Regions from separate parts of the Nonomuraea sp. NBC_00507 genome, predicted to be linked through region 3. Evidence: riboswitches for the same ligand, from Rfam matches in the RefSeq annotation. Region 3 holds a riboswitch; each other region holds the start of a gene.
The links. A riboswitch is a leader RNA that binds a small molecule or an ion and turns the genes downstream of it on or off. The one in region 3 is predicted to bind cyclic di-AMP.
Positions count from the first base shown of each region.

Region 1 (7,223 bases), 4.1 Mb from region 3:
GAGCCGCTCCCCCATCCGCCAGGTGCCACCGCACTGGAAGGACTCGAGGAACGCGACAAGCCGGTCGAACGCCTCGGCGGCCGGCTCGGCTGCGGCCGCCAGCTCGGCCCGCAGGTCGGAGTCCTCCACCATGCCCGGGATCGTCCTGGTGAGGAAGTTGCGGCCGGTGCGGGCCTGGCCGAGACCTCGCTGGATCAGCAGCGGCGCCGCCAGGTCGGGGTCGAGGTTCGCCCGGCAGGCCGCCAGCACGGCAGGAACCTCCGCTAACCGGGAGATCGCGGACGACACCAGCTCGGGCTCGGGCTTGAGGCGCCGCTGGAACGGCGTGTACATGGAGCCGAAGATCGACGAGAGGTAGGCGGCGGGGTCGCGGCGCCACTCGGGCCAGGACGCCAGCGCGATGGAGCCTCTCAGCTGCGAGAGGACAAGGTCTCTGTCGATCGCGTCGTCGGGCGAGGCGGCCTCGGTCGCCGACAGGCGCTCGAGCCAGCGGACCTCTTCCTTCTCGCGGGCGGTCCAGGCGGAGGCGGTGAAATCGCCGAGGGTGTGATCGTAGCCGTCGGCTCCCAGGAAGCTGGCGACGACGGGACGGTCGGAAAAGTACCACTTGAGAAACTCGTCCACCGGTGCACCTTATCCTGAGCAAATGCCCCTGCAGATGACTGGCGCGCTCGGTGACCCCGACCTCATTCGCCTCCCCTGGGACGTTCCACTCGCTGACTGGCCGCAGCACCATCTCGTCGATCTCCCGCGCGGCATCTCGCGGCACGTGGTGCGCTTCGCCCGGCTCTCGGGCAAGGTGTACGCGATCAAGGAGATCAGTGAGCGCTACGCCAAGCGCGAATACCAGTTGTTGTGGGACCTGGCCCGGCTCGACGCACCGGCCGTGGAGCCGGTCGCGTACGTCACCGGCCGCGAGCACGACCTGGACGCGGCGCTGATCACCAGGCACCTGCAGTTCTCGCTGCCCTACCGCGCCGTCATGTCGGGCACGCTACGCCCCGACACGCTCACCCGGCTGCTCGACGCCCTGGCCGTGCTCCTGGTGCGGCTCCACCTGAACGGCTTCTACTGGGGCGACTGCTCGCTGTCCAACATCCTGTTCCGCAGAGACGCGGGGGCGTTCGCGGCGTACCTGGTGGACGCCGAGACCGGCGAGATGCACCCGATGATCAGCAACGGCCAGCGGCTGGCCGACATCGACGCGGCGCACACCAACATCTTCGGCGAGATGCTCGACCTGGAGGCGGGTGGGCTGCTGCACCCGTCCATCGACCCCATGGAGACCGCCGAGGACGTCGTCACCCGCTACCACCGCCTGTGGGACGAGATCAACGAGAGCGAGATCATCGAGGAGGTGGACTGGCACCGCGTGGAGCAGCGGATCAGGCGGCTCAACCTGCTGGGCTTCGACGTGGCCGAGATGATGGTGCGGCGCAAGGTCGGCACCGGGCGGCTCATCGTGCGGCCCAAGGTCGTCGACGCCGGGCACCACCAGCGGCGGTTGCTCCGGCTGACCGGGCTCGACGTGGAGGAGAACCAGGCGCGGCGGCTGCTCAACGACCTCGACGGGTTCCGGGTGGCCAAGGGGCTGCGGCACGAGGACGAGGCCATCGTGGCGCACAAGTGGCTGGCGGAGGTGTTCCAGCCGACGGTCGAGGCCATTCCCGCGGGGCTGCGCGGGAAGCTGGAGCCCGCGCAGCTGTTCCACGAGATTCTGGACCACCGCTGGTATCTGTCGGAGCAGGCGGGCGCGGACGTCGGGCTGGAGGCGGCCGTGAAGTCGTATGTGGACAACGTGCTCGTCCACAAGCCCGACGAGAAGGCGCTGCTGCCGGAGGACGCCGCTCAGTAGGCCACCGTTCAGTACGCCTCCGTTCAGTAGGCCACCGTGATGCGCCGGCGCGGATGTGCGCCGTTCTCCAGCTCGTCCGCGACGGCGACCGCGTAGTCCTCGGCGCTGATGAAGCTGCGGCCCTTCTCGTCCACCAGCAGCTGGTCGCCGCCGATGCGGTAGACCCCGGTGCGCTCGCCGGGCGCGATCTCGGCGGCCGGCGAGATGTACGTCCAGTCCAGGTCCTCCACCTCGCGGAAGAGGCGCAGCACGGCACGCGCGGCCAGCGCCTCTTTCTTGTAGATCTCCGGGAACTCGGGCGTGTCGACCAGGTCGACCCCGGGGGCGACCTGGAGGCTGCCGGCGCCGCCGACGGCGATCAGGCGGCGCACGCCGGCCACGCGCACGCCGTCGATCAGCGCGCGATAGGCGGCGACGAAGGGCGGTTCCGGCTCGGTGCCGTCGCGCGGCGGGCTGATGGCGGAGACGACGGCGTCATAGCCCTTGGCCAGAGTGGCGGAGTCGTGAACGTCGCCCTTGACGGGACCCGAGCGGCTGACGCCGGTCACCTCGTGCCCGCGGTCGGTGAGCTCTGCGGCGATGCGCTGGCCGATCATGCCGGTCGCGCCAAAGAGAAGGATCTTCATGGCAGCAAGAGTATCCATTGGATACTGGTTACTTCATCGTGCTATAAGTACCTTATGGATATCGGCGATGTCTTCGATATGAATTGCCCGACTCGGGTGGTTCTGGATCGGATCGGCGACAAATGGTCGGTGCTGGTCGTGCTCAGCCTCATCGGCGGGCCGATGCGATTCACCCAGCTGCGGGCACAGATCGGCGGGGTCACACCCAAGGTGCTGACGCAGACGTTGCGGGCCATGGAGCAGGACGGGCTCGTCACGCGGGAGGTGTTCGCCGAGGTGCCGCCGCGGGTCGAGTACACGCTGACGGATCTCGGGCGCTCGCTGCACGAACCGATCTCAGCGGTGGCCGAGTGGGCCGAGCAGAACATCGTCGAGATAATCCGGTGCCGCGAGAAGTCGGCCTGAGCGGCCCGCAGGCCGGTGCGGGCCGCCGCCGGGCGTTCAGGCGCTGGTGAGCTTGGTGATCTCGGTGACGATGTCGGCCCAGAGGGGACGTGGCAGGTCGTGGCCCATGCCGGGATAGGTCACCAGCCTGGCACCGGGGATGGCCGCCGCCGTGGCCTGACCGCCCGCCACGGGGATGAGCTGGTCCGCCTCGCCGTGCAGGACCAGAGTGGGCACCTTCACCTGGGCGAGCAGCTCCGTCCGGCCGCCCGAGGCCATGATGGCGGCCAGTTGCCTGGCCGTGCCCGCAGGATCGAAGCACCGGTCGTAGGCCATCCCGGCCATCTCGATGATCCGCTCGCGGTCCAGGTCGTAGCCGGGCGAGCCGATGACGGACCAGGTGCGCAGCGCCTGCTCCAGCACGCCGTCACGGTCGGCCGGCGGCGTGGCCATCAGCACCTCGGCCGCCGCCGCGGTCGGTGGGGCGACCTCGGGGCCCGGGGTCGACATGATCGAGGTCAGGGTCAGCACCCGTCCAGGATGCCGGATGGCCAGGGCCTGGGCGATCATCCCGCCCATCGATGCACCGACCACATGGGCGGCGGGCCAGCCGAGTGCCTCCATGAGGCCGGCGGCGTCGTCGGCCAGGTCGTCGAGCAGGTACGGCGCAGGCGTCCCCGCTGGGGGGACACCCTGGTCGTGGAAGTGCGTGGACAGGCCGGCGTCGCGGTTGTCGAACCGTACGACGTGGTGTCCCTGCTCCGCCAGGAGCCGGCAGAGCCCCTCGTCCCAGTGGATGAGCTGGGCGCCTAGCCCCATGATGAGGAGCAGGGGTCGTCCTGCCGGTGAGCCGAAGGTCTCGTAGGCGATGTTGATGCCGTTGACGGCTGCGCGCATGGTCACGGAGACCAGAATGACATTCTGGTCTCCGTCTCGTAAAGTCAGCGCTTGATAAGTCTGCGCAGGCGCTTGTGACCGAGCACCACGCCGCCCCCGGCCATGGCCAGCGCGCCCGTGAGGAGGACGCCGCTCACGGCGCTCGACTCCTCCACCTCGGTCTTGGGCGTGACGGGGTGCCCAACCGGAGCCGCGACCGCCTTGCCACCGGCGGGCTCCTCGACGGGCTCGACCTCGGCGGACTTGGCCTCGGGGGTCTTGACCTCGGCAGGCTCCTCCTCTGCCACCACCTTCGGAGGCTTGGCTGGGTTAGTGTCCTTCCTGCCCCAGGCGCCGGTGGAGAAGGGGACCGGGTAGTTCTTCTTGCCGACGCCGTCGCCCCACTTCGTGATGACGTAGTCGATCTTGATGTGACCCTGGCCGCCGACGCCCTCCACGCTGAGCGTATTGGGGTTGAACCTGCCGCCGGTCAGCTCCGCGAAGGTCTTGGCGTCCAAGTCGAGCATGATGCCACGGTTGGAGGGCACGCCCGGGCCGCGGTCACCGACGAAGAAGGGGAGCTTCTTGCCCTTGTAGACCACATATCCCTCGGTCAGCAGCGGCCAGCTCGGACTGGCGGCCAGACCTTTCTGCATGGGCTTGCCGCTGGCGGGCATGCCCGTGTCACCGTTGCGGCCGGATCCGTCGTCCCAGTAATAGGACGCCGTGGTAGAGCCCTTGAGCAGGATCTTCTCTTCGGTGTCGGAATCGGCGTGGGCCGCCGTGCAGGCGATGGCCACAACGGTGGTGGCGGAGGTGGCGAACAGGGCGCAGGAACGCAGGCCAAAACGTGCAGACATGGGGCAGTGAGGTCCTTTGCGAGGGGTCAGGGACACGCGCTCCCCAAAAAAGGGCGTAGCAAGGCAGAACGCCGAACGGGGGTTACTACGCGGAGCGCGAAAAGAGCCTGGGAAAAGGGCCGATCAACCGGAGGCCGGCACGACGCTGTCTGGGGGTACGTACATCAATGCGGTGTCCTCTCCATCACGCCTACCGGGTTAGCTGACGGGTTCGGGCGGTGGAGATGCCCTACCGGCACGTGGCCGGATTCACCCCAGGGGATGGGTCCCCGGTTCCCGATCTATCGGGACTCGGCTAGGTAATGGCCCACACTTTAACCACGTATTCCGGACACACGCAAACAAATCATCATGAATCTGTAGAAAGATCTACCTAGGGATGTAAAGGGACGAATCGGGCAGTGGTCGGCATAGAAAGAGGGGGCACGGCATGCCGTACCCCCTCGCAATCCCAGTCTCAGCCGCCGCTCTTGCGCCTGAACGATCTTTTACTCGCAGCCGGACCGTGCGCCCCGTGGATCTTCGATGGGTCACCGCCCCTGCCACCCTCGCCCGAGCCCGCGTGCTGGTTGCGCTTGCGCTCCAGCGCCTCGCGGAACTTGCGCTTCATCTCGTCCTCGGGAGTTTCGCTGTTTTCCGGCTCCGGTGTATCCGCCATGAGGACCTCCATGGTGTTGGGGACAATCACAGCTTCGCACGGCGGCGGTTATGGCGCGAAACCGGGGCTGAGGCCGTGCCTTGGGCAAAGACGAACCGTTCCTGGTATTGCGTTGGTACGCACCGGGGAAGCAGAAGCGACATGATAGCCAACCCCCCGGAGCGGCGATGAGCGTCCTCGGCCATGACCTGGCGATGGATCTCGGGGCCGCGTGCACCCGGATCTACGTCAAGGGCAAGGGCATCGTGCTGGACGAGCCCTCGGCCGTCGCACGCCACGCCGAGACGGGCAAGGTCCTCGGGTACGGCGCGGCGGCCGTCGACGTACCCGGCGAGACGTGCTGGCCGATCAGCGACGGGCTGCCGGCCGACGGTGAGCTCACCCGGCGTCTGATCCGGTATTTCGTCCGCAAAGTGCACGGGCATCCGTTCGCCCGGCCGCGGGTGGTCCTGGCGCTGCCCGACGGGTGCACGCGGATCGACCGGGCGGCGCTGCGGGACGTGGCGTTCGAGGCGGAGGCGCGGGACATCCTGCTGATCCCGCACGCGCTGGCGGCCGCGCTCGGCGCGGGCGTGCCGGTCAAGGACTGCGCCGGGTGGATGGTCATCGACATCGGGCGCGACGCGGCCAGGATCGCGGTGCTGTCTTACGGGGCCGTGGTCGCCTCTGGCACGGTGCCGGGCGGCGGCCATGCCATGAGCAGGTCGATCGCCCGCCTGGTCGAGCGCGAGCACGGACTGCTGATCGACGAGGCCGAGGCGGAGGCGGCCAAGCGACGCGCGGGCTCCGAGTGGAAGCCTCTGGACCGGCAGGTGCTGGTCCACGGCAGGGACGCGGAGACCGGCAGGGAGCGCACGGCGGCACTCCCAGTGCAACTGATCTATGAGGCGACCAGGCAGCCGGTCGAGACCATCGAGCGGGCGGCGGTCGGGATCGTGGAGGACTGCCCGGCGGAACTGGTGGCCGACCTCGGGGAACGGGGTGCGGTGCTGGTGGGGGGTGGCGCGCTGCTGCGCGGGCTGTGCCGGCGGATGCGTACCGCCTTGTGCATGCCGGTGCGCCGGGCGGAGCGGCCCCTGGAGTCCGTGGCGCTCGGCCTCGGACACTGCGTGGACGACCTGGGACTGATCGCCAAGCTCAGGGGCGGCGCCAGGTGACACCGGGCCAGGCCCGGAGAACCTAGCGTTCGTCGACCAGCTCGCCCGATTCGGCCGTCGGGTCATTGGCCACGGCGAACGCGGCCCGCGCCTCCGGCAACGTGGGCGCGAGCTCGGCCGCGGCCTCAAGGTCGGCCGGGGAATCCCAGCGCCAGATGTCGACCCAGGTCCGTTCGTCGACCCGGATCAGCTTGGCCTCCGAGGGTCCGGAGATCTTGGCGCGGAGCGCGGCGATGAGGGCGGCCCGCGCGGCGAGCACCTTTTCGGTGGCGGCGGGGTCGGCGGTGAAGCGGGTGGTGCGGATGATCGCTTTCACTGTAGTTCCTCTCTAGAGTTGCTATCTAGCGAACGTAACTAGAGTTAAACTCTAGCTATGGAGGATGTCAAGAGGGTCGGCAAACGCACGCAGAAGGCCAGGGAGACGCGGAGGCGGATCCTGCAGGCGGCCGGGGAGTTGTTCGTGCGCGACGGGTACGGCACCACGAACCTGCAGGACATCGCGGATAAAGCGGGCGTGGCCGTGCAGACGATCTATTTCGTCTTCGGCAACAAACGCTCGCTACTGAAAGAGCTGGTGGACGTCACGATCGCCGGGGACGACGAGCCGGTGGCGACCATGGACCGGCCGTGGTTCCACGCGGCGATGGCCGCCGAGCGTGCCGAGGAGCACCTACGGGCGCATGTGCGCGGCGCGCGGGGCGTGCTCGAACGAGTGGCGCCGGTCATGAAGGTGCTGAGCACGGCCGCGGCGATGGATCCCGAGGTGGCAGCGCTCTGGTCGTACGACGTCGATCCCCGCTACACGGT
Region 1 covers NZ_CP107853.1:4,432,594-4,439,816, reverse strand. Annotated here, with positions in the region: gene OHA25_RS22035 (DUF885 domain-containing protein) at 1-624, opposite strand, end outside; gene OHA25_RS22030 (DUF4032 domain-containing protein) at 647-1,855, shown strand; gene OHA25_RS22025 (NAD(P)-dependent oxidoreductase) at 1,879-2,481, opposite strand; gene OHA25_RS22020 (winged helix-turn-helix transcriptional regulator) at 2,578-2,886, shown strand; gene OHA25_RS22015 (alpha/beta fold hydrolase) at 2,923-3,762, opposite strand; gene OHA25_RS22010 (hypothetical protein) at 3,807-4,601, opposite strand; cyclic di-AMP (ydaO/yuaA leader) riboswitch at 4,774-4,908, opposite strand; gene OHA25_RS22005 (DUF5302 domain-containing protein) at 5,059-5,259, opposite strand; gene OHA25_RS22000 (rod shape-determining protein) at 5,427-6,416, shown strand; gene OHA25_RS21995 (hypothetical protein) at 6,439-6,732, opposite strand; gene OHA25_RS21990 (TetR/AcrR family transcriptional regulator) at 6,790-7,223, shown strand, end outside.
Region 1: another riboswitch for cyclic di-AMP. It lies ahead of OHA25_RS22010 (hypothetical protein); the one in region 3 lies ahead of OHA25_RS41205 (coiled-coil domain-containing protein).

Region 2 (7,223 bases), 3.2 Mb from region 3:
GAGGCCGACGTACGCCTGGAACCACGTGGGCAGGACATCGTTGAACCGGTGCCACCAACCCGGCTCGTTGGCGGTGGCGACCAGGTCGAGCACGGCGGAGCGGGCCTGCTGGTCCACGACCCCGTACAGAGTCAGCAGGTCGGCCACGTCGCGTTCTTTGAACCCCACTCGGCCCAGCTCCATGCGGCTGATCTTGGATTCCGAGCCACGGATGAGGTGGCCGGCCTCCTCACGAGTGACGTTCTTCGCTTCCCTGAGCTTGCGCAGCTGGGAGCCCAGGAGGATGCGCAGCGCCGTCGGCCCGGAACCCGGCTGGTTCTGCGTCACTTTGCCTCCTATCAAGGTCCGCACACACAGTGACACCACATCGCCTTGAATGACAAGGTCTCAACCTCGTGTCCGATTCCGGGATCTATGCCCAAAAACGGTGTTTGCTATTGCACATTGCAGCTGCACGTGCATTTGGGTCTTGCAGCCGCAGCGGTCGTGACCCATGATGGCTTAGTGCATATTGGGCCAAACATGCACTAACCAAGGCTGAACGGGGAGGTATCGGCGGCATGGTGGAGGATCCTCTGGCCACTGCCGATTGCCTGCAGATCACCCGCGAAGTGGGCTTCGACCATCTGCTCTCGGGCGGCGGCAAGCCGTACACCACCGCGTGCCCGTTGCCCTTTCAGGCCGACTCTGTGAAGACCGCCAGGGACGTGACCCGCTCCACACTGCAGGGCTGGGGACTGCACGACCTGAGCGACGACGCCGCGCTCGTGGTGTCGGAGCTGGTGACCAACGCCGTCAGGTACGCGATGTACGCGGCCGGGCGGCGGGAGATCGAGCTGCTGCTCATGCGGGTCGCGCCGCACGTGCTGCTCGCGGTGGCCGACCCCAGCGACGAGGTGCCGCGGCCCAAGGAGCCGGATTTCATCTCCGAGAACGGGCGCGGCCTTTACATCGTCGAAACGTACAGCCAGTGCTGGGGCTGGGACCCCCTGGCTCGCGGCGGCAAGGCCGTCTGGGCGCTGTTCCGCACGGAATCCTGACCCAACCTTTAGATCACCTGGTACGACGTCTCCGCGTTCTCTCTCGTGACCAGAGTGCTAAATTGGTCATCGGTCAACAGTCACGAGGAGGCCTTTGTGGATGCCGAGCACCGCGGGCGGGCTGACCGGATCCTCGACGCGGCCAAGGAGCTGCTGCTGCGCTGGGGATACCGGCGAGTGACGATCGACGAGATCGCCAAACGCGCCGGGGTGGGCAAGGGCACGATCTACCTGCACTGGCGTACCCGCGAGCAGTTGTTCTTCGCGGTCGGCGCCAGGGAGGCGGTGGCCATGCTGGAGGCGGTCGTCGCGGGCATGCGGGCGGATCCCGACGAGATCGCGCTGCACCGGTACATGCGCCGGTTCTTCCTGGAGGCGATGCGGCGGCCGGTGCTGCGGGCGATCTTCACCAGGGACGCCGAGATGCTCGACAAGTTCCTCGCCAGCCCGGCCAGGAAACCGCTCGAGGGCGCCAAGCTGCTCGCCTCGCGGGACTACCTGGGCGTGCTCGCCCGGCACGGGTTGCTGCGGAAGGGGCTGCGGCCCGAGGACCTGGACTATCCGCTGCCGACGATCGTGTTCGGGTTCTTCGCCGTCGAGCCGCTGCTGCCGGCCGAGGTCACGCTCGGCCTGGAGGAGAAGGCCGGCGTCCTGGCCGACACGTTGCGCAGGACGTTCGAGCCGGAGCCGCTGCCCGACTGCGCGCCGGCGGCCGAGCGGGTGATCGAGATCTTCGAAGGGCTCTCCCGTGACTTCCGTGACGCGGCTTATGGAGGCGGCGATGGGACATGACATCCGTGGGCTGCACCACGTGGGACACGTGGTGCATGACATGGGGCAGGCGCTCGAGCGATACCGGCGGATGGGGTTCGCGCTGCCGGGGCCCGCGTACCCGGTGGTGGGCGAGCCGCCCGAGCCGGTCGGGGTGGGCAATACGCACGCGTACCTCACCGGCGGCTTCCTCGAGCTGGTCACCGTCGCCGGGGCGGGGCGGGTTCCCGGCGACGCGCGGCTGATCCCGCTGCGGGCGCCCGCGGAGCGGCTGCCCGCGCTCAAGGAGGCCGTCCGCGGCACGGCTGCCAACCTGGAAGCGTGCCTGCGGCGCTTCGAGGGTGTGCACATCCTGATGTTCGACGCACTCGGCATCGACGGCGCCGCCGCCCGGCTGACGGCCGGCGGCGTCGGGCACGGCGGGGTGCAGGCGGCCCAGCGGCCGATCGAGACGGCGGACGGGGTGCGGATGGATCCCGTCCGGTGGCTGGAGATCGACGGCTCCGGGCCGGGGCTCGTGCCGGAGGGACGGGTCGGGCTGGCGGAGAACGCCTCCGCGCATGAGGCCGCCGACCATCCCAATGGCGCGGTCGAGCTGGTCGAATGCGTGTTGTGCGTGGCCGACGACGAGCTGGACGAGGCCGAGCGGCGCTATGAGCGTTATGTGGGACGTACGGCATCGCGGGACGGGCTCGTGCGGACGTTCGCGCTCGGCGACGGCGGTGCTCGCATCACTCTGGTCGGCGCGTCCGGGCTGGACGTGCTGTTGCCGGGCGAGAGTGCGGTGGCGCTGCCCGGGTTCGCGGCGTACGCGGTGGCGGTGCGGGACGTCGCGGCCACCGGGCGGTTCCTGGGCGAGGCCGGGATGACGGTCGGTGAGACCGCCGCGGGCGAGATCTTCGTGCCCGCCCGCGAGGCGCTCGGCACCGCGATCGTCTTCCGTCAGGGATGATGGCGGAGCGGCAGGGGACCGTTATTCGCCGGTAACGCCGTCGATACGCTCGCGTAGAAGATCGGCGTGACCGTTGTGGCGGGCGTACTCCTCGATCATGTGGACGAGGATCCAGCGGTGCGTGCAGTCCCGACCGTTGCGGTCGCCGACGGCGTCCAGCGGCGTGGCGGCCGAGATGGCGCGGGCGCGCTCGATCTCGTCCTGCCACGTGGCGAACGCCTCCTCGGCCGAGGCGGTGTCGACGTCGTTGAAGTCGGCGTCGTTGTCGCGGTCCTTGTCCCACAGCTTGGGGATGTCCTCGCCGTTCAGCACGCGGCGGAACCAGGAGCGTTCGACGTGCGCCATGTGCCTGACCAGGCCGAGGAGGGACAGGGTCGAGGGCGGGGCCGAGCGCAGGCGCAACTGCTCGTCCGACAGGCCCGCGCATTTGACGGCGAGGGTGGCGCGGTGCCATTCGAGCCAGTTGTTGAGCACCGTCAGCTCGTCGCCGGTGAGGGGTGGTGGGGTGCGGGAGTCGATCATGAGCCCTGACTTTACCTTCGGCCTGGTGTGCGGCTTTCAGTGCATGGAGATGTGCACGTGGTCGAAGTGGTTCTCGGTGATGCTGCCGCGGTCCGACATTCCGCTCCAGCCCGAGCCGTGGTTGATGCGCTGCTTCCAGATCACGTACTTGATGCCGAGCTTGTCCATGTTCTTGATCGCCCACTCCGCGATCCGGTCGCCCAGCGCGAGGTTCGCGGCCGACGGCATCGAGCCTCCGGTGCTCATCATGAAGTCGCAGGCGCGTCCGAGCGGGTGCTCGCCGCCGGAGCCCGAGCGGAAGCAGCCCACCGTGTACGGCAGCGAGAAGTTCTTGCCCACCTGCTCGCGCATGAGCCGGGTGCGGGGAGTGATGTTGTCGGAGCCGGAGGGAAGCTCGGGAGCCCAGCTGCCGTCGGATTTGCGGCCGGTGCCGTACGGCACGAGGTCCTGGAGCTTCTTCTTGATGTCCTCGATGACGTCCTCGGCCTCGTCACGCTGCTTGTCCACCTGGGCCGCGTCCCCGCGGATCTCGGACGCCAGCGCGGCGGCGTCCTTGGCCGCCTTCTCCTTGTCGTCGCGGGCCTTGGCCACGCCCTGCACGAAGGCCTGCTGTTCGACGGTGAGCTGGTTGAGCACGGCCGCGCTGCCGCCGCTCGCGGGCAGCATGAAACCCGGCACCGGGGGGTTGCCGTTCTGGTAGCGAAGCCGGGCGATCTCGGCGACCCGCTGCTCGGCCGCGGCCAGCGTCTGCTCCGCGGTGGCGAGGCGCTCATTGGCCGTCTTGGCGGCCTGCTGGGCCTTGGCCAGCTCGACGCGCTTGAGGTTGTACTGCTCGATGAGCTTGTCGACCTTGCTGTTGAGCTGCTTGAGCTGGGCGCGGAGCTCGGACTCCGTCGGTTTGGGGGCCGCCGACGCCGAGGTCGCCGGGAAGAAGGCGACGGCGGCGGCGGTGATGAGGCTGATGGCAAGACTCGCGAGGGACGGCGAAGGGAGCGGAGCTCCCGAGCGAATCAGGGCAGCCGCCACGTAGATGTTTCCTCTCCCTCTGCCGGCCGGGTTAGCTGACGGGTTCGGGCATGGGAGATCCCTACCACCGAAGTGGATTCACCCCACGTGCGATGGGTCCCCGGCTCCCGGGCAACTCGCCCGGGATTAGGCGGGCACCGGCCGTTACGGCCGGTGCTTATCGGGATATTAGTGGTAGATCCCGAGTCATGCGACCTTAAGTAGAAATCTATTAGTGATCTACTCGTGATCGAAGCATGCGTGCGGCCTCCTCCGGCAGCACGTCGTTGACGAAGGCCCCCATCGCCGACTCCGACCCCGCCAGATACTTCAGCTTCTCCGGCGCCCGCCTGATGGTGAACAGCTCCAGGTGCAGGTAAGCCAGCTCACGGCCCTTCCGTACCGGCGCCTGGTGCCAGGCCGCGATGTACGGCATCACGACCCCGAACAGCCCGTCGAACGCCTTCAGCACCGACGTGTACAGCGGCGCGAACGCGGCGCGCTCCGCCTCCGTCAGCGCCGCAAGGTCGGGCACCTGCCGGTGCGGGTAGAGGTGCACCTCGAACGGCCAGCGCGCGGCGGCGGGCACGAAAGCCGTCCACAGCTCGTTGGCCGCCACCACCCGCGTGCCGGCGGCGCGCTCGGCGGCCAGCACGTCGGCGAACAGGTTTCCCTTGTAGCGAGAGGCGGCGCCCAGCTGCAGCTTGGTCCGCGGGGTGACGTACGGATAGGCGTAGATCTGGCCGTGCGGGTGCGCGAGCGTGATGCCGATCTCCGAGCCCCGGTTCTCGAAGCAGAAGACCTGCTCCACGCCCTCGATGGCGGACAGTTCGGCCGTGCGGTCGGCCCATGCCTCCATGACCAGCTCGACCTGGGCGTCAGACAACCGGGAGAAGGACGAGGAGTGCTCGGAGGTGAAGCAGACCACCTCACAGCGGCCCACGGCCGGACGGACCTCACTCAGCCCGCCCACTTCCCCATAAGTCCCGATATTTTCGGCAAAAGAGGGGAAGCGGTTCTCGAACACCACCACGTCGTAGTCGTACGCCGGGATCTCCGTCGAGCGCGTCTCCGACGACGGGCACAGCGGGCACTCGGCCGCCGTGCCGGTCGGCTGGTGCGTCCGCGTCTGCCGGTGCCCCGCGATCGCGATCCACTCCTCGGTCAGCGGGTCGTAGCGCAGCTCAGAGGCCACCGGCCGGGGGTCCAGCGACCGCCGGTCGATCGCGCTCCTGTCGGCGTCGTCCCGCCGGTCGAAGTAGATCAGCTCTCGGCCGTCGGCCAGGTTGGTGATGGTGCGCTTCAAAGCGAGCCCTCCGCGATGATCAGTTCCCCGGCCGTTTCGGCCAGATGCGTACGTGCTTCCTCCGGCAGCCCCGGGTCGCTGATGACCACGTCGGCCTCGCTCAGCTCGGCGATGGTGCTGATGCCCACCGTGTTCCACTTGGTGTGGTCGGCCGGGACGACCAGGCGGTTGGCGGCCGCCACCAGCTCCCTGTCGGTCTCGGACTCGAGCAGGTTGGGCGTGGTGAACCCGGCCCGCACGCTCATCCCGTGCACGCCGAGGAAGAGCGTGTCCACGTGCAGGCGGCGGATGGCGGCCACGGCCACCGGGCCCACTAAGGCGTCCGATGGCGTGCGTACGCCGCCGGTCAGCACCACCGTGCGGTCGGCGCGCGGATTGCGGTGGAAAACGTCGGCGACGGGGATGGAGTTCGTGATCACCGTGAGCTCGGGCACACCGATCAGGTGGTGCGCCAGCGCCCAGGTGGTGGTGCCCGCGGACAGCGCCACAGCGGTGCCGGGGCGCACCAGTTGCGCCGCGCAGCGCGCGATGGCCTGCTTCTCCTGCTGCTGGCGGGCGGACTTCGCGGTGAAGCCCGGCTCCTCGGTCGATCCCGGGCCGAGGGCGGTCGCGCCGCCGTGCACCTTTTCCAGCAGGCCCCGCTCGGCCAGCACCTCGAGGTCGCGGCGGATGGTCATGTCGGAGACGCCGAGCTCGCGGACGAGATCGGCCACCCGGACACCGCCGTCGCTGCGTACGCGCTCGAGGATCGCCTGCTGACGCTGCTGTGCGAGCACGCCTCCTCCTTCCAACAGATTCCACCAAATTATGACACGGATTAGTTCGGGGAATGTTAGGTCGGGTGGCGTCGCTTGCCTGGTTGGCGCAGGCGAGAGACGGTGAGGGATCAATGCCGTAGCACCCGATCATCGGAGGCGAGCGTATGGCCAAGCGCGCACGCAAGGGCAAAGCACGCAAGAAGAAGAAGGCTAACCACGGCAAGCGGCCCACCGCACGCTGACCCGGGTGGCCGCCTCTGCCCGGCGGCCACCCGATTTCACCCCGGTAGTTCGGTGAGGGCCTGGTCAATGCGGTCCTGCGGGAGGGTGTAGTCCTCCAGTTGCCCGGCCAGATGACGATCGTAGGCGGCCAGGTCGAAGTGCCCGTGGCCGCAGAGCGCGGTGAGGATGACCTTCTCCTCGCCGCTTTCCTTGCAGCGCAGCGCCTCGGCGATGGTCTCGGCGAGCGCGTGCGTGGGCTCAGGAGCGGGCACGATGCCCTCCGTCCTGGCGAAACGCACGCCGGCCTCGAAGCATTCGCTCTGGGATCGGGTGACGGCCTCGAACAGGCCCAGCTCGTACATGTGCGACAACAGCGGCGACATGCCGTGGTACCGCAGGCCGCCCGCGTGGATCGGGTCAGGCACGAACGAATGCCCCAGCGTGTGCATCTTGAGCAGCGGCGTGAGCCCGGCAGTGTCGCCGAAGTCATAGGCGTAGACGCCGCGGGTGAACGACGGGCAGGCGGCGGGCTCGACCGCACGGAACACGGTCGAGATCCGTCCCGCCAGCTTCTCCCGCAGGAACGGGAAGGTCAGGCCGGCGAAGTTGGAGCCGCCTCCCGTGCAGCCGATGACCAGGTCGGGCAT
Region 2 covers NZ_CP107853.1:5,334,610-5,341,832, reverse strand. Annotated here, with positions in the region: gene OHA25_RS26045 (helix-turn-helix domain-containing protein) at 1-327, opposite strand, end outside; gene OHA25_RS26040 (ATP-binding protein) at 561-1,040, shown strand; gene OHA25_RS26035 (TetR/AcrR family transcriptional regulator) at 1,137-1,832, shown strand; gene OHA25_RS26030 (VOC family protein) at 1,822-2,763, shown strand; gene OHA25_RS26025 (DinB family protein) at 2,785-3,285, opposite strand; gene OHA25_RS26020 (coiled-coil domain-containing protein) at 3,322-4,311, opposite strand; cyclic di-AMP (ydaO/yuaA leader) riboswitch at 4,318-4,454, opposite strand; gene galT (galactose-1-phosphate uridylyltransferase) at 4,523-5,596, opposite strand; gene OHA25_RS26010 (DeoR/GlpR family DNA-binding transcription regulator) at 5,593-6,372, opposite strand; gene OHA25_RS61495 (50S ribosomal protein bL37) at 6,519-6,596, shown strand; gene OHA25_RS26005 (TrpB-like pyridoxal phosphate-dependent enzyme) at 6,633-7,223, opposite strand, start outside.
Region 2: another riboswitch for cyclic di-AMP. It lies ahead of OHA25_RS26020 (coiled-coil domain-containing protein); the one in region 3 lies ahead of OHA25_RS41205 (coiled-coil domain-containing protein).

Region 3 (7,223 bases):
CGGGCCAGCCGCCACCGCTCCAGATGGATCACGTGCCGATGATGTACGGCCGCGTCGGTGCAGCCCACCAGGAATCCGGCGCGTTCCCCGTCGACCTCGGCGATCAGCGCGACCGCCGCGGGGCTGGTGAGGAAGGTGCGGTAGTAGCGGCTCAGGAACTTGTCCCCGAGTTCGACGAAGAACCCTCGGGACAGGTCGGCCCGGTGTAGGCCGACGACGGTGGGGAGGTCACGGAGTTCCATGACCCGCAACGACACGACCGGCGTCTGAGCGGACGAGGGTAGCGACATAGTCCGCAATCTACTACATTTGTAATAGATGCGATGGATAATAGTAGATGTGGCTCAGGTACGGCGGAGCCGGGCCAGGAGGAGGCGAATCTCCTGAACTCCCCAAGCTCGTGCGATCAGTAGATAAGCCGCGAGCCCCAGGAAACAGGCCGCCGAGGATGCGATGAGCGCGGCCACGGGTCCGTGTGGTGCGGCCCACCACACGGTGAAGAGCTCGGCTCCGGCCGTCGGCGTAGCCGCGACATATAGCGCGCCAAGCGTTCCCAATAAGGCGCGGGCGCCGATGCCGCTCAGGCGGCGGCTCAACAGCGCCCCGGCCAGCAGGGCGCCGGATCCGTAGGAGATCATGAAGCCTGCGGCCACGCCCACGACGACCCGGCTCGGTGGCAGCAGCAGGTAGGCCGTCATGCCCAGGACGGCGTGGACGCCGAGATTGGCCGCCGCCAGCATCGCGGGCGTGCGGGTGTCGCCCATCGCGTAGAAGACGCGAAGCATCAGCTGGTAAACGGTGAAGGGCACCAGGCCCACGGCGAGGACGGCGAGCACGCGGCCGATGTTGGCGGCATCGGCCGCCGAGGTGGCGCCGCGGGCGAACACGACCTGCGACAGGGGGACCGCCACGACCGCCAGCGCGAGTGACAGCGGCACCATGGCGGCCGACGCCGTACGAGCCCCGGACAGGAAGTCGCCGCGCAGCTCGGCCCAGCGTTCATCGGCGGCGTGGTCGCTCATCCGGGGGAGCAGCGCCGTCATCAAGGACACCGCGATCACCGCGTAGGGTAGCTGGAACAGCTGGTAGGCGTAGGTATAGGTGCTGAGTCCCGCGCCCGTGCCCGCCTCGCCTGTGGCGCTCACGGCGCCGGCCCGGTTGGTCAGGTTCGCCGTGAGCACGAACCCGAGCTGGGTGCAGCATACGTAGACCAGCATCCATCCGCCCGCCCGTACGGCCTCGCCCAGTCCGGAACCCCGCAGGTCCAAACGCGGGCGCCAGCGGAAATCGGTCGAGCGCAGCGCCAGGGCCAGCACTGTGACTTGGGCCAGCAGTCCGGCCACGGTCCCCAGCCCGAGCAGCGCGATCTGTGGCTGGGTGATGTCCGTTGGCTCTACTCCGGGCCCGGCGACGACGAGGAACGCCGCCCCCACCGCGATGATGGTCAGGTTATTGCAGACAGGCGCCCACATCGGGGCGCCGAACCGGCCGCGTACGTTGAGCATCGCGCCCAGCACGCCGCTGAGCCCCACAAGGAACACCTGAGCCAGCAGGTAGCGGGCCAGCAGCACGGCGACCTCGAACTGCGGCTGGGTGAACCCTCCCGCATACAGCCCGATCAGCCACTCCGCCCCCACGACCGCCACGAGGGCGAGGGCCAGGAGCACGACGCTTGCCGCCGTTGTGAGCCGTTGTTCCGTGGCCCTGCCTTCGTCGGCGTCACGCGCCCGCCGTTTCACCAGCAGGGGCACCAGGACACCGGTCATCAGACCCCCGACCAGCAGGTCGTAGAGGGCGAAGGGGATCGTGTTGGCGGTGTTATAGGCGTCGCCGAGTAACTGCGTCCCCACGGCGGCGGCCAGCACCACCGTCCGGACGAATCCGGTGACACGGGAGACCATGGTGCCCGCGGCCATGATCGATCCGGACCGCAGCAAGCTACCCGTCGTCCGCGTGGCGTCCACGGGAGCAGGGGCCGGCGCGGTGTCATCGCCGGTCTTCGCGGGCTCCACGCCCATCACACGCCCTCCTAGTAGACCGAGATGTGCGGGTGGTCGTAGTGGTTGGCCGTGACACCGCCCCGGTCGCTCATGGGCTTCCACGCTCCCGTGCGGACGTGCCAGATGCGCTGCTTGTAGATCACGTACATGATGCCGAGCCGCTGGGCGTTCTCGATCACCCAGGCGGAGATCTCATCGCCCAGCCTCGCCTGCTCGGGCGAGGGCATCGCGCCGCCGGAGCTCAGCATGAAGTCGCACGCGCGACCGAGCGGATGCTCCCCGCCGTCATTGACGCCGCGGTAGCAGCCGACGCCGTAGGACAGATCGAAGCGCTGCCGGATCAGGTCACGTACGTTCCGCATCCGCGGGGTGATGTTGTCGGGCCCCGAGGGCAGCTCCGGCACCCAGGTGCCGTCGGACCTTCGTGAGGTGGGGGTGGTCAGCTTGTCGAGCTTGTCCTTGATCTCTTCGATGAGATCCTCGGCCTCCTCACGCCGCTCGCCGACCGCGGCGGTGGCCGCGCTGAGGTCCTTGACCTTTTGTGCGGCATCGTCGACCGAGTCAGCATAGTCGTCCCGCGTTTTGGCGAAGCCCGCTACGAGTGCCGCCTCCTCGGCGGCGAGCTGCTGCAAGATGGCCGCGCGGCTGAGGGTGGTGCTCGGATCGGCTCCCCCCGAGAACATCGTGAGATTCGGGTCCGGTTGCTGGTAGCGCAGCGTCACCAGCTCTCGGACACCTTGTTTGGCCTGCTCGTATTTTGTCTGCGCCGCTCGTAGCCGGGCCTGGGCTGCTTGTTCGGTCTTCCTGGCGGCGGCGAGCGAAACACGCTTGGCGTTGTAGTCGCCGATCAGCGCGTCGAGCTCCTTCTGCTGTTTGGCGAGCTGCCGGCGCAGCTCCTTGGCATCGGGCTTTGGGGCCGCGTGAGCTGCGGCACCGACGCTAGCGCCCATGACCAGGGCGACCAGCAGGGCCGCCAGCGGATACCAGGCACGACGGCATGGCGTGGGGGGACGACCCGCCACGTAGAGCTCCTCTCCTTCTGCCTACCGGGTTAGCTGACGGGTTCGGACGGGAGTCGCCCTACGACGACAGAGGTCGCCGATTCACCCCTTGCGCGGTGGGTCCCCGGCTCCCGGTCGGGGGACCGGGACTCGGCTCGCGGCTGGGGGCAGCCGCACTACGAGGAACCATAGTAGAGGCTGCGTGAGAGTGCAGTGGTTTCGCGCGGAGAGGTATGCCTCCCGCGACATGTTCATGAGGCCGGGGCCCTGCGGCTTCATTGTGTGCACGCGAACAGCATTGAGGAGGTGCCTGTTCTGGTCGTCGGCCTGGCGCCCGGTGCAGGCGCTTCCGTGGCGTCTGGTGTCTTCGCCGCCAATGGCGTCCTCACCGTGGGACGCTGTCACTTCACGGTGAGCGTGCTCTCCATGCCCTGCGCTCGGTGATTGCCCACCGGACACCACACCTCGTAGGTGCCAGGCTGGAGGGTGACCGTGAACTGAGTCTCCTGCCCGCCGTCGATGGTCTCCGACTGCTGCTCGGTGTCGATGCCGGGGCCCTTGATGGACATGGCGTGGGGGGCCTTGCCCGCGTTGTCCAGCATGAATACGTAGGTTCCGGCGCGGAGTTCCTGGTTGGCGAAGGCGAAGGAGAACTCGTTCATCGTCACGCTCACCATGGCGCCCTCCGTGGTGGATGGCGATGGCGATGTGGCCGCGGTGGACCTCCCTCTGCCTCAGGGGTCCCGTCTCCCGGGACGGATGTCCCGGGAGGGGGTCATCCCGAGCCACTCTACTATCAGAGATAGTGGATTGGTCGGCGTGCGCCTGCGTCGTATCTCTTCCTTGAACCCGGCGGGTGGGGTTGCGTCAGGTCGTCTCGTAACCCAGCAGGGTCATCATGCCGGATTCGCCGTGGTAGATGTTGTGGCAGTGGATCATCCACAGGCCGGGGTTGTCGGCGTCGAAGTCGACGTCCAGCCTTACGTTTGGAAGGACGATGGCGGTGTCCTTTCGGATGCCGCCCTCCGCCAGGGCGAACGTGTGGCCGTGCAGGTGCATCGGGTGCCACATCGTCGTACGGTTGACGAACGACAGGCGGACCCGTTCTCCTGGCCGAATCGCTGAGATGATCTTCGGGTCGTACTTCTTGCCGTTGATCCCCCAGTCGTAGGCCGCCATGCTTCCGGTGAGCTCCAGCTTGATGGTGCGGTCGGGGTTCTTGGGCGCGAGTCGTACAGCCTCGGCCGGGCGGAGCTTGGCGTAGCGGAGGACGTCGCCCTCCAGTTCACGCGGGCGCAGGTCGGCCTTGGGCGCCGAGGCCGACCGGCCAGTCCTGATCAGGCCGCGGGCCAGCGCGTTCTTGCCCTCCGCGAGTGCGACCAGCGGGAAGACGCCGTCCTTGAGGGTGACCAGCACGTCGTAGCGCTCGCCCATGCCGATCAGCAGCGCGTCGGTCTCCATCGGCTGTACGGGGAAGCCATCCATGTGAGTGACGGTCAGCCGGTGTCCGGCCAGCGCCACGCGGAAGGCGGTGTCGCCGCCCGCGTTGATGATCCGGATTCGCAGCCGCGCGCCGGGCTTGGCGCGGAGAGTCTCCGGTGCGGTGGCGATCCGCCCGTTGAGCAGGAAGTGCGGGTAGCGCACGTCGCCCGCGTCCCCGCCGAGGAGCAGGCTGGTGGCGCCCATCAGCATGTGCTTGCTCGTTCCGGGCGATGGGCTGGGCGTCATCTCTGTCATCCCGGTCATGCCGCCGTGGTCCATGCCTCCCATGCCGCCGGACAGCTCAGCGAGTACCTCGTCCGGCGTACCGGTGACCCCGTCCAGCCAGTCGTCGAGGATCACGATCCATTCGTCGTCGTAGGTCAGCGGCTCGTTCGGGTCTTCCACGATCAGCGGGGCGTAGAGCCCGCGGTCGAGCTGGGTGCCGGTGTGCGGGTGGAACCAGTAGGTGCCCGGGTCGGGAGCGGTGAACTCGTAGACGTATGTGGCCCCGGTCTCGACGGGCTGTTGTGTGACGCCGGGCACGCCGTCGGCGTCGTTGCGGAGTGCCAGGCCGTGCCAGTGGATGCTGGTGTCTTTGGGCAGGGTATTGGCCAGCCGGGCCCGGATCACCTCGCCCGCCTTCACGCGGATGGGGCTGCCGGGGATGCGGCCGCCGTAGGCCCAGGTTCGTGTGGTCAGGCCGCCGAGGTCCACCTGGCTCTCGGCGGCCACGAGGGTGAAGTCGCGCACGGCACCGGCACGGCGGGCCTGCTCGGCGGCGCGGACCTGGTCGCTCGTCGGGCCGATGAAAGCGGGGGAAGAGGTGGCGGTGCGGTTCTGGGCGCACGCGGTGAGGGCGGCCCCTCCCAGGAGACCGATACCGCCCCGGAGGAGGGCGCGTCGACTGATGTTGTGCATGGTTGATGCCTCGCTGATGGTTTGCGCTGACGGACGGGCGGAGAGCGGACGAGGCTGGGCACGACGGCTCCAGCGGTCCGGATCGAAACGCCTACGTCCGCAGCACGACCGTGCGCGTCAGGATGAGCGACAGAGGAGGGGGGCCTCGGAACGGCCGTGGTACGCGCCGTCCGGGATGTGATCGCAGCCAGGCACCGGCCAGACTTGCGCTGCGCAGGCCCAGCGGTGCCAGGGCGAGGAGAGCGGCCAGGATCGCCAGGCAGACGGACGCTGCGTCGGATGCCCCGCTCGGCGCATCGTCGGATCCGGAGTCCGGCACGGGAGAGTGCGCGCCCTCCGCGTGGATCATGCCGGTGACCGACGGCTGAGGCGTGTCGTGGCCGTCGAGGTGGCCGAGCGTGTGCATCGCTGCCACGCCCAGCATGAGGAGGACGAGAAGCAGCAGACGCGGCAGCATGCCCGCCGACCGTCCCACCTCCGTTGATCTCATGGCCAGAGCATATGGGATGACTCCTATGGTCGGTCGTAGAAACGCTTAGGGCAGCAGGCCGTTCATGACCAGGTCGATGACGGCGTCCCTGGCGCGCTCTGGCGGCCACTCGTGGCTGGCGCGTAGGTGTACGTAGCCCCAGCCGGCGGTGTTGAACAGCACCGTGGCGGTGACGGTTGGAGGAACTTCGCGGAGCGAGCCGTCGAGCACGCCGTCGCGGAGCAACCGCTCGAAGGGAGCCGCAAAGATGTCGACCGTGAGGGCCTCGGGGCCGGGCTGGTGGAACATCTCGCCGTGCGCCATGTACATGCCGGCCAGCAACTCCAGGTGGCCGTCGGCGGTCTGGAACATCGCCTCCAGCATCGCCCTGAGCCGCTCGGCGGCACTTCCCGGGCCGGTGAGCGCGGGCCACAGAGCGGTGCGGAACTCGTCGGCGGCGCGGGCGGCGAGTGCGGCGACCAGCGCCTCCCGGCTGACACCGCGGCGGTGCAAGGTCGCGCGAGAGATGCCGGCCTCGTCGGCCACCCTTTCGAGCGTGGCCTGGGGCAGGCCCCACTTGGCCACGGCAGCGGCGGTGGCGTCGACGAGGGCGGGTTCGATCGCGGTCACGGACGACACACTAGCGCTACATTGACGTCGCAATCCTGGTCTCCGGTTGCTGGGACCGCCGCGTTTGGTGGACGGCGAGGCCGAGCACGGCCAGGCCGAGGCCATAGAGTACGACGCCCGCGGCGATCTCCGCGACGGGCAGAGCGGCTCCCTCGTCCCGGCCCGCCGGGAGGTAGAGATCGCGCCGCTCGCTGATCCGTTGCGCGGTGCTCGCATCCAGTGCCAACCACGTCTCGACCGGGCCGCGGGCATGGGCCGCCTCGAAGTAGACGAACCACAGACTGGTCGGCGGAACCTGGACGGTTCCCGTGACCTGCCGGCCCTCCACGCTCAGGGTTCCGCTGATCACTTCGCCTGCTCGGCGCGCCAGAACCCGGCAGGGATCGGAGGTCGAGCACGCGACCGGCAGTTCAGCGGCCAGGGTAAGGGTGCCGTTCCCGTCAGAGGCCCCTGCCAGAAGGACCTGCGCGACGGGCTCGCCCTGACCGGGGTCGTGCGCCAGGGCCGGGTCCGGGCTCGACATCGGCAGGGCGGCGATTCCGCCCGCGAAGAGCAGCGCGGCGATCGGACGCAACCGGAAGTCCGCGAGCAGGGCCGCGACAAAGACTGCGATCACCGGGATCGCCGTAGGCAACACGCTCATGACCGGAACCCCCGCCGTGCCGATCGTCCCGGAGACCAAGGTCGTGGCCGATACTCCTGCCGCGCCCGCGGCGTAGGCGG
Region 3 covers NZ_CP107853.1:8,542,504-8,549,726, reverse strand. Annotated here, with positions in the region: gene OHA25_RS41215 (GNAT family N-acetyltransferase) at 1-290, opposite strand, end outside; gene murJ (murein biosynthesis integral membrane protein MurJ) at 345-2,018, opposite strand; gene OHA25_RS41205 (coiled-coil domain-containing protein) at 2,030-3,022, opposite strand; cyclic di-AMP (ydaO/yuaA leader) riboswitch at 3,027-3,167, opposite strand; partial or broken gene OHA25_RS41200 (plastocyanin/azurin family copper-binding protein) at 3,403-3,681, opposite strand; gene OHA25_RS41195 (multicopper oxidase family protein) at 3,869-5,401, opposite strand; gene OHA25_RS41190 (hypothetical protein) at 5,493-5,891, opposite strand; gene OHA25_RS41185 (TetR/AcrR family transcriptional regulator) at 5,937-6,500, opposite strand; gene OHA25_RS41180 (hypothetical protein) at 6,517-7,223, opposite strand, start outside.

Region 4 (7,223 bases), 1.1 Mb from region 3:
AGCGCAACCGGCTGATGACCGGGCTCGGCGGGCTGGTCGCGCAGACCAGGGTCGAGGTGACCGTGGTGTTCGACGGCGCCGAGCTCAACGCCCCCGTCCAGGTGGTCGCGCCGCGCGGGGTGCGGGTGCTGTTCAGCGCGCCGGGGGAGACCGCGGACGACCTGATCCGCCAGCTCGTACGCGCGGAGCCGCCCGGCCGGGCCATGGCCGTGGTGTCGTCGGACCGCGAGGTGGCCGAGTCCGTCAGGCGGATGGGAGCCAGACCCGTTCCGTCTGCCTTGCTGCTGCGTCGGCTCGGCCGGGCCTAGGTTACGAATTGACGATTTGGGGACAACCCCAGCCGCCACTTCTGTACTATTTCGCCCCAGATGTTATCCCTGGGAGGCGACACAGTGAGGTTTGGCCGGGTACCGGTGTCCGTGGGTATCGCGTTCGGGCTGGTGCTGTCCCCCATGGGAGCCGCCGTCGCTGATCCCAAGCCCACGATCAGCCAGGCGAAGGCCAAGCTCGAGAAGCTCAACGACAAGGCCGACAAGGTCGTCGACCAGTACAACACGGCGACGGAACGCTACAAGAAGGCCAAGAGCACCTACGTCAAGCTGAACGACGGCTACAAGCGCAAGCTGGAGACGGTCGCCGACCTGCGGGCCCAGGTGATCAACATGGCCGTGGACAGCTACCGGCTCGGTGGCGACGTCATCTCCCTTCCCGGGCTGATCGGCGCGGGCAATCCCGAGGACTTCCTGTCGCGGCTGGCGGTCGCGGGGCAGATGTCGCAAGAGCGGGCGCAGAAGCTCGCCGCTTTCGACCGGGAGAACCGCGGGCTGAAGGCCGAGCGTGACAAGGCGCAGGAGGCGCTGGAAGCGGCGGACAGCGAACGCGACGGGGTGGAGAAGGAACGCTCGGAGATCCTCAAGCTGATCGCCGAGCAGAAGAAGCTCCTGAAGAAGCTGGGCGCCTACAATCCCGGAAATCCCAGCAGCGCCGGCATCAAGTACACAGGGTCGGCGTCGGGGAACGCGGCGGCGGTGCTGCGGTTCGCGTACGCGCAGGTCGGCAAGCCGTATGTCTACGGGGGTACGGGGCCCGGCGGGTTCGACTGCTCGGGGCTGACGCAGGCGGCGTGGCAGGCCGGAGGGGTGTCGCTTCCCCGCACGACGTGGCAGCAGTGGGCGTGGGGGGCCGACCGCAAGGTGTCTCTGGACGACCTCCAGCCCGGTGACCTCATCTTCAGCGAAGGGCTGGGGCACGTCAGCATCTATGCCGGGAACGGGGAGATCGTGCACGCGCCACAGACCGGTGACGTCATCAAGGTCGTCCAGCTCTCCGACTACGGCCGCACCCTCGCCGGCGCCGTCCGCCCGTAAGGCGCTCGCCCACCGGTTTGGTCGCCGGTAAGGCGCTGGGCCACCGCGCCCTCGCCACCGCAGATCTTCTCCGCCTACCGCACCGGGTCGGTGGGCAGGGAGGTGAGCGTGCTCAGGAAGGCGGAGACGGCCGGAGGGCGGTCGGTCGGGGGCAGGGTGGCGGCGAGGATGGTGCGCGACGGCAGGGGCGGTGAGGGGCGCAGGAGCCGGATGTCCGGGCGGGCGGTCGAGTAGCCCGCGATCGACGGATAGAGCATCACCCCCACCCCGGCGGCGACCAACCCCTGCCTGCCGTTCCAGTCGTCGCACACGTGACTGATCCGTGGCGCCCGGCCCAGAGCCGCCGCGAGCTGGGCGATGGGACCGAGGCAGTCGGGATGGGTGCCGTCGATCCACGGATCCGCCGCGAGATCCCGCAGCCGCACCCGGCTTCGCTTCGCCAGCGGATGGCTGACCGCCAGCGCGACCAGCAGCTCGTCCTCGTGCAGCGGCGTCAGCGCCACCCCGGGCATGCCCGCGGTTCCCGAAGGGCCGCCCATGTCCCAGGAGGTCAGGAGGGCGATGTCGGTCTCACCGTCCAGGACGGCGGCGCACGGGTCGTGCTCGCCGGAGCGGACCGTGAGGGAGAGCTCCACGTCCGGATGCCTGGCCGCGAACGAACGGAACCGGTCGGGAAGGTAGCTGGTCGCGGCGCTCGGGAAGGCCGACACCCGGACCCGCCCCGCCTCCGCCGTCGCGAAGGCCCGCATCCGCGTTTCGAACAGCCTCAACCCCCGCAGCACCTCATCCGCCTGCTCCAGTGCCGCCCGCCCCGCGTCCGTCGGCCGGACGCCACGCGGCAGCCGTTCGAACAACCGTACGCCGGTGTGCCGCTCCAGCGTGGCGATCTGCCGCGACACGGCGGGCTGCGTCATCGACAGCTCCTCGGCCGCCGCCGAGAACGATCCCAGCCTCCCCACCTCCACCAGCACCTTCAGCGACCACACATCAAGCATGCACCGAGCTTATGGGTTCCATGCCGAGCCTGCAGTGGTGTGCATGGCTGCGGGCGGTCATGCTCGGTCGCATGGAGACAGAAACGGTGGACAACCACCAGTACGCGTGGCTGAGTCAGGTGCTTCCCCGGCAGCCGCAGCGGATCCTCGACGTCGGCTGCGGGCGGGGCGTGCTGGCCTCCGAGTTGATGCGGCGCGGTCACTCGGTCACCGCTATCGACATCTCGCCGGAGGCGGTCGGAGCGGCGCGGGCGGCCGGGGTGCCGGCGGTGCAGGCCGATGTCGTGACCTATCCCGACTCCGCCGCCGACGACCCGGCGCTCGTCCGCCACTACGACGGTGAATCGTTGTTCGATGCGGTCGTCATGTCGCTCTCGCTGCACCACGTGCATCCGCTCCAGGCGGCGCTGGACCGCGTACGGTCACTGCTCCGGCCGGGCGGGCTGCTGGTGGTGGACGAGTTCGGGTGGGATTGGGCCGACCTGGCCGCAGCCACCTGGTTCTACGATGCCGGATCGTTGCTCGCCGCCGCGGGAGTGGCGGATGTCACGCGCGAGCCCGGCGGTCCCGGACGTGACCCGCTCGAGCGATGGCGCGAGGCGCATGGGGACCACACCCCCGCGGACGCCATGCTCGCCGCCCTTGCCGAACGGTTCCAGGTCACGAGCATGCGGCGAGAACCGTACTTGTCACGATATATCGGCGGAAAGGTGACGAACGGCGGCACCGACGTCCTCAACGAGCTATGGCGCATCGAACGGGACCGTATGGCCGCGGGAACGCTCCCGCCCACCGGCTTCAGGATGACGGCGCGAAGCGTGTGACGAAAGTGACAATTGGGACCTTACACGACAGTGTGCCGCAGTTTGTGAGAAGGGTCACATTTCCATAACTGAACCTGGCGTTCCAACAGGGGTTTCGGACCTGACAGAACCAGTTGTTGGATCTTTACAACCTGACTGGCGCTTTGCCGAGTCTTGACGTTTCGGCGTAGCTTCTGGCGTCGCAGCGACAAGCCATGTCGCCGCGAATCCGCATCGGTCCCCCGATGTGAGCCAGATAGAGATCCGCCGGTCGCCGCCGTACGTCCCCTTGTCGAACACGACACCGGACGGCGACCTGCCGAGTCCGTGCAGCCAGGAGGCACGGAGCCGGGGAACCATCGATCCCTTCCCGGGATCAGGGGTGAATCGGCGCGTATCGCGCCGTAGGGCGACTTCCAGGCCCGAATCCGTCAGCTAACCCGGTAGGCGTTCGTGGAAGACCCAAGGAGAAATCCTGTCTACCTCCCCGCAGAACCCCCGTCTGTCCCGCATTGCCCTGAGTGGCGTAGCGCTCACCATGACCGTGACGGCCGGAGGTCTGATCCTCCATGCCCCGACGGCGCAGGCGGCGACGACCAGCGATTCAGCCGGTGCCTCCACGGCCAAGGCCAGTACGGCGGCTAGCTCCGCGAAGTCGGCCAAGGCTCTCAGGATCGCCCGGCAGCAGGCGAAGGCCAGCAAGGCCGTCGCCGTGGCCAAGGACCAGATCGGTGACCCTTACCGGTACGGTGCCACGGGCCCTGGTTCGTTCGACTGCTCCGGCCTGACCCAGTACGCCTGGAAGAAGGCCGGCGTGAAGATCCCCCGCGTGGCGGCCAGCCAGTTCGCCGGCATCAGGAAGAAGGTCTCCTGGAAGAATCTCCAGCCAGGCGACCTGATGTTCTTCAGAGGGCTCGGTCACGTGGGCATCTACGTCGGCAACGGCAAGATGCTCCACTCCCCGCGGACAGGCGAGCGGGTGCGTATCGACAAGCTGAGCAGCTGGCGCAAGGCGTCTTTCGTCGGCGCTGTCCGTCCCGGCTTGTGAGGAAAAGGGCTCCGATCCCATCGGGGCCCTTTCTTCATGCACACCCGCTTTTTTGTTCTTCATGCACATCCGCTTTTGTTCTTCATGCACACCCTCTTTCTTGTACGGCGAGCCACCGTCCCCCACCCGCCGTACGGGGCTGATGGCCCTCCAGGGAGACGGTGTCTGATCCCTTCACAAGCAGGCCGCCGTTACGACGCGACGTGGGCCGCCTGCCGTGGCACATCGGGGCCCGGCGACGATCGGCCCGATGACGGTCGGGCCCGGCTACGATCCGGCCCGGCTACGATCGGACATCGTGTCCGAGCAGGTGAGCCGACGAGCCGTGGTGGCCGGACTCCTGCTCCTCGCCCTCGCCCCCGCCAGCGCCCCGGTCCCCGAATCCCCCCTTCTTCCCCCGGAAGCACGTGACCTGTGGCGCGACGGCGTCGTCCTGGCCCGCGCAGGGCGTTCCCTCGTCGTCGGCCGCCACACCCCGCCCGGCACGCTGGACGAGCTGGCGCGGCGGGCCGACACGGCGGGACGCCGGGTGTCGGACGTCCTCGGCAGGCCTGTGCGGCCGCTCGTCGTCGTACCCGGGTCCGCCCGCGAGGCGGCAGGGCTGGCCGGGGTCGAGCGGGTCGACGGGCTGGCCGCGGTGGCCGACGGCGGCCGGGTGATCGTCGTCCCGGAGGTCTTCGCCAGGCTCAACTCCACGGGGAAGGACGTGGTGCTCACGCACGAGCTCACCCACGTCGTGGCGGGCACCGGCGACCTGCCCGTCTGGCTCTACGAGGGGTTCGCCGACTACGTGGGCTACCGGGACGCGGGGCTGCCCGTGCGGACGGCCGCCGCCGAGCTGGCCGACGAGGTGCGGGCCGGGCGGGTGCCGAGCGAATTGCCGGGGCCTGCGGCGTTCGCGGCGGATGGCCGGGATCCCGTGCGGCTCGCACGGGCGTACCAGGAGGCGTGGCTGGCGTGTCGCTTCCTCGCCGACCGGTTCAGTGAGGAGACCCTGGTGGGGTTCTACCGTGATGCCCAGGCGTCCGGCGTCGATCGGGCGCTCTCCTCGCTGGGGCTGTCCGTGGCGACGCTGACGGCACGGTGGCGCGTGTACGTCCGGGAGCAGCTCACGTAAGAGGGGGAGGCCGATGAGCGAACGGCACGACACGGACGACGCAGGACCAGGGACGAGGAAGCCCCGAACCGAGGTCTCGACCGGCGATCCCACCGCCGTCGGCGACGCTCGGAGCCCGGGTGGCGGCGGCGACGGCGGCCGGGCCGTGGGCGGCGATCGGCGTGCCGGCAAGGGCGGGGCTCCGGATGCGGACGGGAGGCGGTTGCGGCGGGAGGCGGCGGTCGCGGCCGTGGCGCTGGGGGTGGTGATCCTGGCCGTGGCCGCCTTCGCGACCCCCTGGCGGGTGCTGACCGGGGGCCCGCCCGACCCTGCCCGCGACTTCACCGCCGCCCAGATCGCCAGAGCGCAGGCGTTCGACGCGGCCACCACCCTCCCGAGCTACCTATCACTGGCCCTGTCGATCATCATCGCGGGCCTCCTGGTGGCCACCCCGATCGGTGCGAAGGCCGTGGGCTGGCTGAGGGGCCCCTGGTGGCTGCGGGTGATCCTGGGCGTCGTCGTCATCACCGCGCTCACCGAGCTGGTCCGCTGGCCGCTCGGGATGTGGTTCGAGACGCTGCTGCGCGCCTTCGGCCTGTCCACCCAGGACTGGGGGTCCTGGGCCGGCGACCGGCTCAAGAACATGGGCGTGCAGACGGCCATCCTCTGCCTGATGCTGGTTGTGCTCGTGGCCTTGGCCCGCAAGGTGCGGCGCTGGTGGATCCCGGCGGCCGTCGGGGCGTTCGCGCTGACAGTGGTGGCGTCGTTCGTGTATCCGGTGCTGTTCGAGCCGCTGTTCAACGACTTCAGGTCCATGCCGCAAGGCCCGCTGCGCACGAACCTGCTGGCCATGGCCGAACGCGACGGCGTGCCGGTGAAGGACGTGCTGGTGGCCGACGCCTCGCGCCGGACGACGGCGCTCAACGCCTACGTGTCCGGCTTCGGCGCCACGCGCCGCATCGTCGTCTACGACACGCTGCTCAAGGCCCCGCAGCCGGAGGTGGAGCTGGTCGTGGCGCACGAGTTGGGCCACGCCAAGGACAACGACGTGCTCACCGGCACGCTCATCGGCGGCCTGGGCGCCGGCCTGGGCGCCGTGCTGCTGTTCCTGGTCTTCGATCCGGTACGCCGCCGCACCGGCGTCACCTCGATCGCCGACCCTCGCGCCGTGGGCGCGGTACTGGGCCTGATGACCCTGGGCTCACTGCTCCTGGGACCCGCGGAGAACGTGATCAGCCGCCGCGTCGAGGCCCGGGCCGATGTCCACGCCCTCAACCTCACCAGAGATCCCGCCACATTCATAAAAATGCAGAAACGTCTGGCAGTAACCAATATTTCCGACTTGTCGCCGGATGCGGTGGAATATGTGCTCTATGCCTCCCATCCCACCAGCCCCGAGCGCATCGCCATGGCCCGCGCATGGGCGAAGCTGAACGGCATCCCGGTGCCGTGACCCATGTGGTCATCGTCACGAACGACTTCCCGCCCAGGCCGGGCGGCATCCAGTCGTTCGTGCACGGGCTCGCGCTGCGCACACCGGGAGTGGCCGTCTACGCACCCGCCTGGCCGGGCTGCGCTGAGTTCGACCGGCGGCAGCCGTTCCGGGTGGTGCGGCATCCGACACGGCTCATGCTGCCGACCCCGGCCGTGGCACGCCGCGCGGCCCGGCTGGTGGTCGAGCACGAGGCGGGCACCGTCGTGTTCGGGGCGGCGGCGCCGCTCGGCCTGCTCGCTCCGCACGTGCGCAGGGCGGGCGCGCGGCGCGTGGTGATGCTCACCCACGGCCACGAGGCGTCGTGGGCGAGCGCACCGGGCTTCCGCGCCGTGCTGCGCAGGATCGGCGAGCACGCCGACGTAGTCACGTATCTGGGGGAGTACACGCGGCGGCGGCTGGTCGCGGCCATCCCGCCGGAC
Region 4 covers NZ_CP107853.1:9,668,325-9,675,547, reverse strand. Annotated here, with positions in the region: gene OHA25_RS46620 (NYN domain-containing protein) at 1-308, shown strand, start outside; gene OHA25_RS46615 (C40 family peptidase) at 420-1,367, shown strand; gene OHA25_RS46610 (LysR family transcriptional regulator) at 1,442-2,362, opposite strand; gene OHA25_RS46605 (methyltransferase domain-containing protein) at 2,434-3,186, shown strand; cyclic di-AMP (ydaO/yuaA leader) riboswitch at 3,473-3,630, shown strand; gene OHA25_RS46600 (C40 family peptidase) at 3,704-4,213, shown strand; gene OHA25_RS46595 (hypothetical protein) at 4,464-5,330, shown strand; gene OHA25_RS46590 (M48 family metallopeptidase) at 5,344-6,762, shown strand; gene OHA25_RS46585 (glycosyltransferase family 4 protein) at 6,759-7,223, shown strand, end outside.
Region 4: another riboswitch for cyclic di-AMP. It lies ahead of OHA25_RS46600 (C40 family peptidase); the one in region 3 lies ahead of OHA25_RS41205 (coiled-coil domain-containing protein).